Regions from separate parts of the Halanaerobium saccharolyticum subsp. saccharolyticum DSM 6643 genome, predicted to be linked through region 1. Evidence: a T-box and tRNA genes for the amino acid it is inferred to sense, from the RefSeq annotation. Region 1 holds a T-box; the other holds one or more tRNA genes.
The links. A T-box is a leader RNA that pairs with one kind of tRNA and senses whether it is charged. The one in region 1 lies ahead of ileS (isoleucine--tRNA ligase), so its partner is inferred to be a tRNA-Ile.

Region 1 (4,274 bases):
ATTGATCAATTTCTGAAGTCAATAACTCTTGTTGAGCTTCCGATGTTCCCGCAAGTTCAACCATTGCTTCCAGAGAGTTACCTATTTTCTTTTCTGCTCTTGCTAATTCTAAAGCTTTAGATACATCTTTTCTAATTGCCAAGAGCTTATCCCATTTAGCAAGCAGTTCTTGATCATAATAATTTTTCTTAACTTCTGGCCAATCAGTTAAAAAGATGCTTTCTTCAGATTTCATTTCATCAGGTAAGAACTGCCAAACTTCTTCTGATGTATGAGGAATTATTGGCGCCAGTGTAACAACCAAAGCCATCATAATATCATAAAGTGTACTCTGGGCAGAGCGCCTACTTAAAGAATCTGTTCCATCTGTATATAAACGATCTTTAGTAATATCCATATAAAGAGAGCTCATTTCTACAGTACAGAAGTTATGAACATCATGATAAACTCTGTGATATTCGTATTTTTCATAAGCAGTAGTTATTTTCTCAATTAAATCCTGCAGACGAATCATAATCCAGCGATCTAATTCTCTGCGATCTTCGTATTCTACATAATTTTCTTCGCTATCAAAATCACTAATATTACCTAAAATGAAGCGATAGGTATTTCTAATTCTTCTATAAGCTTCAGAACTCTGTTTTAAAATATTGTCTGAAACTCTAACATCATTTTTAAAATCAGAAGATGCAACCCATAATCTTAAAATATCTGCACCATACTGGTCAATTACTTTATGTGGAGAAACCACATTACCTTTGGATTTAGACATCTTATTACCTTTTTTATCTACAGTAAAACCATTAGTAATTACTTCTTTATAAGGGGCAACTCCTTCTGTTGCTACAGCTGTTAATAGTGAAGAGTTAAACCAACCACGATATTGATCTGTACCTTCAAGATAAACCTGTGCTGGCCAGCTTAAATTATCTCTAGTTTCTAAAACAGCCTTATGACTGGAACCTGAATCAAACCAGACATCCATAATATCTTCTTCTTTTGTAAAGTGATTCCCACCACAATGAGGACAACTATAAGCTTCTGGCAATAGTTCTTTTGCTGAAAGCTCATACCAAGAAGATGAACCTTTTTCTGCAAAAATTTCTTTAACAGAGTCTAAAGTATCATCATTAATTACTGCTTCTCCACAATCATCACAGAAGAAAATAGGAATTGGTACTCCCCATTTTTTCTGACGAGAAATACACCAATCTGAGCGTTCAGAAATCATATTTGTCATTCTTTCTTCTCCCCACTCAGGGTGCCAATCAACATCTGCTATAGCAGCCAGTGTTTCTTCTTTAATTGCATCAATAGATGCAAACCACTGATCTGTAGCTCTAAAAACTAAGTTAGTTTTACAACGCCAGCAGTGAGGATAGCGGTGATCAATAAAGCTTAAATCCATCAGCAGATTTTTTTCTTTTAATTTATCAGTTACCATTATATTAGCTTCATCATAATGTTTGCCAGCAAATTCTCCAGCCTCTTCGGTAAAATAACCTTTGTTATCCATTGGTGAATAAACTTCTAAATTATATTCTTGTCCAACTACAAAGTCATCATGACCATGGCCGGGAGCAGTGTGGATACAACCTGAACCCTGTTCTAAAGTTGCATGATCTCCAAGAATTAGAAGAGATTCCCTATCAAACAGAGGATGTTTTGCTCTTTTATTTTCAAGCTCTTTACCACTAAAGTCTTCACTAATGATTTCATATTCTTTGATTCCAGTTTGAGACATTACTGAATCTACAAGTGCTTTAGCCATTACCAGCTTTTCTCCTTCTACTTCTACAACAACATAAGGATATTCTGGATGAAAAGCAATAGCCATATTAGAAGGAATAGTCCAGGGAGTTGTTGTCCAGATAACTATATAGCTATCTTCACTATTTAAAGTAACTCCACCAACTTCAACCTGATCCATCATTGGGAATTTAACAAAAATAGAAGGTGCTCTATCTTCACCATATTCTACTTCTGCTTCGGCAAGAGCTGTCTCACAACTTGGACACCAGTGTACAGGTTTTTTGCCGCGATAAAACAAATCTTTTTTAGCCATTTCTCCAAAAACTTCTATCTGTTTTACTTCATATTCTTTATTTAAGGTCAGATATGGATTCTCCCATTCTCCCCAAACACCAAGACGCTTAAACTGATCACGCTGGCGGTCAATATATTTCAAAGCATAATTTGTACATTTTTCTCTTAATTCGGGGACAGAAAGTTCAGCTCTTTCTTCATCTGTCATTTCGCTTGTTACTTGATATTCTATCGGTAAACCATGTGTATCCCATCCCGGTACATAAGGAGAATAATAACCTTTAAGAGTGGAAAACCTTGTTATAAAATCCTTTAATACTTTATTTAAGGCATGACCAATATGTATATCTCCATTTGCATAAGGAGGACCATCATGCAAAATAAAAGGTTCATTACCTTCTCTATTTTCGACTGCTTTTTCGTAAATCTTTTTTTCCTGCCATAGTTTTTGAAAATCCAATTCTCTTTCACTTAGATTTGCCCGCATTGGAAAATCTGTATTAGGTAAATTAATTGTCTCTTTATAACTCATTTACTTTTATAACCTCCTGTAAAAATATATTAAAAATAAAAAAAGCCTCCGTCCTGTAAGGGACGAGAGACCGCGGTACCACCCTAATTAAAATTAGTAATCAAATAGCTGCTGTTAATTCAACTTATTAATTACTAATCTTATCTTAGCAATCTTTAACGCAGAAATACGGGTATACTAATCTATTCATATACCGACTCCAGGGTGATCTTCTCAATTTTATGTTTCCCGGCTTCCACCAGCCCCGGTTCGCTAAAAACAATTAAAAATTGATACTGTCCCTTTCATAATCAATTTATTTGTATAACATTTTTCTCAATTATAAACTATCAGTAAAAATAAGTCAAGTTTTATTGAGCTAATTATTCTCTGTAATCTCTTTTCCATTACTAATTGTGTTATCAACATTATTTTTAGTAGCTTTTTCAAAATCAGAATCATCATCATTCTCTAAATCAGATCCCAAATAATTCTGATCATCTTCTTTTAGCATTTCTAAATGACTTTCTAAAAGAGTTTGAAAACGAATTTTAAAGAAATTTCTCTGTTCTCTCAACTGCTCTAATTTTCTTTTTTCTGAAAGAACTTCATCTTGAGCATTCTCTTTTATTTTTTCTGCTTTCATTCTCGCCTCTTTAATAATCATTCTAGCCTCATTATCAGCCTGCTCAACCCTTTCAGATATAGTTCCCTGCATGGTATCTAATGTATTCTGCAGTTTATCTTCCATTGCTTCAAAATTTTCTATTTTTTCTTTTAAAGATCTATTCTCTTCCTGCAGATTATTGAGGTCTTTAAGCAGTCTTTCATAAGCGATTCCTACATCATCTAAAAATTCATCAACCTGATTAGTATTATAACCAAAAGTAGATTTCTTAAATTCTTTATTATATATGTCAAGTGGGTTCAATTTCAAAATATCCCTCCTTTTAACTTAAGTTAATCTTTTTAAAGTTAACTTAATTCTACCTTTATTTGAAATACCTCTTTGTTCTTCAACTTTAACTCTACCTCTGCCTCTAACTGAAATCAAATCACCAATTTCAACTTCTGCTGCAGGATCAGATTCAATCTTCCAATTCAATTTTACTTTCTCATTCTCTATGTCTCGAGACATTTTATTACGGGAATCACCAAAACCAGAACTAGCAACTGAATCTAATCTCATAGAAGCAACTGTTGTCAATATTTCTTTTTCATGTTTTACAGGCTTTATTATTTCAGACTCATCAATTTCTTTAACTTCCACTGGAACCTGATGAACCTTGTCTAATTTCAACTCAATTATATCCTGAATTTCAGCCGCTACAATAATCTGAGCAGAGTCTGAATGAACAAGAATATCACCAATCATTTTTCTCTGCAAACCTAAACCCATTAATGCCCCTAAAAAATCTCTATGAGTTAATTTTTGAAAAGCAAAATTACCATCAAGCTGATAAATCTTAATCTGTTTTTCAATTAAATCAGGAAAAAGATATTCGGGAAAAATAACCAGCCGTTTTCTTTCCGCTCTATGATAACCACCTTCTTTTTTAAAATTAATTTCTGCAACTTGCTCAATTAAAGGTACAGCTATTTCTATCTGATATGGGTTTAAAAAATCAGTAGCCTGTGTTTTATGATATTTTAATACCTGTTCACATTTATCTAGAACATGAGACCCCAACCTTCTATCTTCTTCTCTGTGTAAATG
Region 2 (4,274 bases), on a different contig from region 1:
CTTTAAATAAACTAGCAGCGCGTTTTTATAATTATCTTTTAACTGATACTAATATGGGTAAAGAAGCACTTGAGTATTTAAATAAGCGTGGATTTAATGAAGAGGATATAAAGAGATTTCATCTTGGTTATGCAGCTGATGAATGGCAGCTTTTATTAAATTTTTTAAAGAAAAAAGATTTCAGTATTCATTTAATTAAAAAAGCCGGTTTAATTAGCGAAGGAAATAATAATTCTCATTATGATAAATTCAGAAATAGAGTTATGTTTCCTATTTTTAACAATAGAGGTGAAGTGATTGCATTTGGGGGAAGAATTTTAGATAGTGAAGATAATTATGGACCTAAATATTTAAATTCTCCTGAGACTCAAATTTTCAGCAAAAAGAAAAATTTATATGGATTACATTTAGCTAAAGATAGAATTAGAAAAGAAAACAGCTGTATAATTATGGAAGGATACACAGATGTTATTCAGGCTCATAAAAATGGATTTAAAAATTCAATTGCTTCTTTAGGTACTGCTTTTACTGAAGAACAGGCAAAACTGATAAAAAGATATGCAGAGAATGCTTATATTGCTTATGATGCTGATACAGCAGGTAACAAAGCAACTTTAAGAGGTTTAGATATTCTTAATAATACAGGCATCAATGTTAAGGTGATTGAACTTGAAGAGGGAAGTGACCCAGATCAGCTTTTAAAAAATGAAGGTTCAGACGTTTTTAATGAATTGATAGAAAACGCAGTTAATTTAATAGATTTTAAAATTAATATGATTGTTAAAGATAAAAATCTTTCAGAACCAGGTATCAGAAAAAAAGTTCTAAGATCTATTGTTGAACTTCTAAGTGGAGTTGAAGATAATCTAGAAAGAGAAATTTATTTAGAAAGAGCTGCTGCAAAAACTAACTTTAAAGCAGATATTCTGGCTGAAGAGGTTGAAAAAGAATTTAAGGAAAATAAAAGAAGGAATTATAAAAGTAATAGAGAAAAACAAAATAAGAAAAAAGAAAAAACATTTGACTTATATTCGCAATTATCATATTATCAAAAAGTTGAAGAAGAAATACTTGCTCATTTTATCAGTAACCCATCTCTCAGAGAAGAATTAGCAGGTAGAATTTCTAAAAATGATTTTAATGGAAGAACAGCTCAACTGGCCGAGCGTTTATTTAAAGGTAGTGTGATAAGTAATTCTATTCATTTAGATAAAATTAAGGAAGAATTGGAAGAAGAACTTTTATCTTACTGGTCAGAAATTTTAGTAAAACAAGATAATTCCTTAGATAGGAATAGGATTTTAGATCTTGCAGATTATTTAAGCTCAAAAAGAATTTCCAAAAATAAAGAAAAATTATGTAGATTAATTAGTAAAAAAGAGTTGAGTTTAGATAAATTGAACCGTATTTTATTAACTTTTTATAGTCTTAATTATAATATTGAAAGGAGGGACTAAAGTGGCTGAAAAAGATATAAGTCCTGCTAAAATAGATGAAGTTAAAGGTCTAGTCAGTCGTGGTAAAAAAGAAGGCGAACTGACATATGAAGAAATAATGGACGCCCTGGAAGATATAGATTTAGATTCTGAAGATATAGAAAAAATCTACGATATTTTTAGTGAAATGAATATAGAAGTAGTAAATTCTAAATTAGAAGATGACAGCGAGGATGAAGATGATGAGAACAGTGGTCTTGATCTGAGTGTTCCAAAGGGTGCAAGTATAGATGACCCTGTAAGAATGTATTTAAAAGAAATAGGGAAAGTTGATTTATTAACTGCTGAGGAAGAGGTTGAGCTTTCTAAAAGAATGGAACAGGGGGAAGAATGGGCTAAACAACAATTGGTGGAAGCCAATTTACGACTTGTAGTAAGTATTGCTAAAAAATATGTTGGTCGCGGAATGCTTTTTCTTGATTTAATTCAAGAAGGTAATATGGGACTAATGAAGGCAGTAGATAAATTTGACTACACTAAAGGTTATAAGTTTAGTACCTATGCTACCTGGTGGATCAGACAAGCCATAACTCGTTCTATAGCTGATCAAGCTAGAACAATTAGAGTTCCTGTTCATATGGTAGAAACAATTAATAAATTAATAAGAGTTTCTAGACAACTACTTCAAGAAAAGGGAAGAGAACCAAAAGCTGAAGAAATTGGTGAAGAAATGGATATTTCTGCTGAAAAAGTAAGAGAAATTATGAAGATTGCTCAGGAGCCTGTTTCTTTAGAAACTCCGATTGGTGAGGAAGAAGACAGTCACCTTGGTGATTTTATTGAAGATGAGGATTCTCCAGCTCCCGCTTCAGCAGCTTCCTATATATTGCTCAAAGAACAGTTAGATGGAGTTTTAGATACTCTTACTGACAGGGAAAAAAGAGTATTAGAGCTTAGATTTGGAATTGAAGATGGACGACCAAGAACTTTAGAAGAAGTTGGTAAAGAGTTTGGAGTTACCAGAGAAAGAATTAGACAGATTGAGGCAAAGGCACTGCGAAAATTGAGACATCCAAGCCGTAGCAAAAAATTAAAGGATTACCTAGAATAACAAAGAATTACTTTGTATTTTCTAGTAATGCTGAGTTATTGAAGGATTATTGAGTTTATTAACCAAAAAAAATCCCAAATAACTCTTGACCTAATCTGTTTTATATCATATAATTATTCTTGTCGTCACAAATTAATTAATTAAATTTGCAGCGGGCCCATAGCTCAGCTGGTCAGAGCAACCGGCTCATAACCGGTTGGTCCCAGGTTCGAATCCTGGTGGGCCCACCAGAATATTAACACCCTGTTCTTTAACCAGAGCAGGGTTTTTTTGATTTATTATATACCTAAAAACATTTATGAACTAAAAGGAGGCTCAACTATGATTAAAGTAGCAGAAGTTATACAGTTGATGGGAGAAATTGCGCCAGCAGATTTAGCTGAAGATTGGGATAATGTTGGTCTTCAAGTTGGAAATCCAAATCAGGAAGTGAAAAATGTTTTAATAGCACTTGATTTCAATAAAAATGTTTTAGCTGAGGCAATAGATAAAAATTGTCAATTAATTATTACTCATCATCCTTTTATTTTTAATGGTTTAAAATCAGTTAATACGCAAAACCAAAGTGGGAGCCTAATATTTGATTTAGTAAAAAATGATATTTCTCTATTTTCTGCACATACCAATTTAGATATCGCTGAAAATGGTTTAAATGATTATTTAATAAATAAATTAGATGTTAAAAATATTTCGCTATTGAAAAGCACCAAAAGTCAAAATTACCACAAGTTAGTTACATTTGTACCTAAATCTGACTTTAAGAAACTAAGAGACGCACTTTATGCTAAAGGAGCCGGGAAATATAAGCATTACAGTCACAGCGGCTTTTATAGTAAGGGAACTGGAAATTTCAAACCTTTAGCAGATTCTAATCCTTATCTAGGTGAAAAGGATTCTCTAAATGAAATTGAAGAATATCGTTTTGAAGCAGTAGTTTCAGATGATAAAATTGATCAGGTTGTTAAAGAACTTTTAAAAGTTCATCCTTATGAAGAACCAGCCTGGGATTTATATAAAATGGAAAATTTAAAAAGTGAACAGGGTATCGGCAGAATTGCAGAATTAAAATCAGAAATTAAATTACAAAGTTTCTTAGATAAAATAAAAGATGTCTATAATTTAGATGTAATTAAAGTAGTTAAATCAAAAAACAAAGTAAAAAAAATTGCATTATGCAGTGGTAGTGGTTCAGATTTTATTAAAGATGCTTATTATCAGGGTGCAGATTTATATTTGACCGGAGATGTTAAATATCATGAAGCACAGCTTGCAGAAGAACTAGGTATTAATTTAGTTGATTTTGGTCATTATGGTAGTGAAAAATTTGTTAGAGAATTATTAGTTGAAAGATTAAATAATGAAGCTTCTAGTAAGTTAAAAAAAGAGCTTAATTTTCTAAAATCAGAGTTAAATACTCGGCCTTGGGAGTATCAATAATAACAATTATGACACTGCTTTTAACTTGAGTAAAACACTTGACATATTATAAATCTGGTGATATACTTTGTATGGTAAAAAAATAAGTTAACCAGTTGATCGCATCTTAATTGATGAGGAAAGTCCGAGCTCCATAGGATAGGATGCCGGGTAACACCCGGTGGAGGTAACTCCCAGGCTAGTGCCACAGAAATATACCGCCTTATGTAAATAAGGTAAGGGTGAAAAGGTAAGGTAAGAGCTTACCGGGTTTCAGGTAACTGGAATGCCAGGTAAACCCCATCTGGAGT

Region 2: it encodes a tRNA-Ile, which carries the amino acid that the T-box ahead of ileS (isoleucine--tRNA ligase) is inferred to sense. The anticodon was not compared.

What each region holds. Positions count from the first base shown of each region.
Region 1 is NZ_CAUI01000015.1:401,533-405,806, forward strand. It holds gene ileS (isoleucine--tRNA ligase) at 1-2,578, opposite strand, end outside; T-box leader at 2,634-2,875, opposite strand; gene HSACCH_RS07205 (DivIVA domain-containing protein) at 2,937-3,494, opposite strand; gene HSACCH_RS07210 (YlmH family RNA-binding protein) at 3,513-4,274, opposite strand, start outside.
Region 2 is NZ_CAUI01000023.1:30,466-34,739, reverse strand. It holds gene dnaG (DNA primase) at 1-1,457, shown strand, start outside; gene rpoD (RNA polymerase sigma factor RpoD) at 1,459-2,547, shown strand; tRNA gene HSACCH_RS10315 (tRNA-Ile) at 2,701-2,777, shown strand; gene HSACCH_RS10310 (Nif3-like dinuclear metal center hexameric protein) at 2,869-3,984, shown strand; RNA gene rnpB (RNase P RNA component class A) at 4,068-4,274, shown strand, end outside.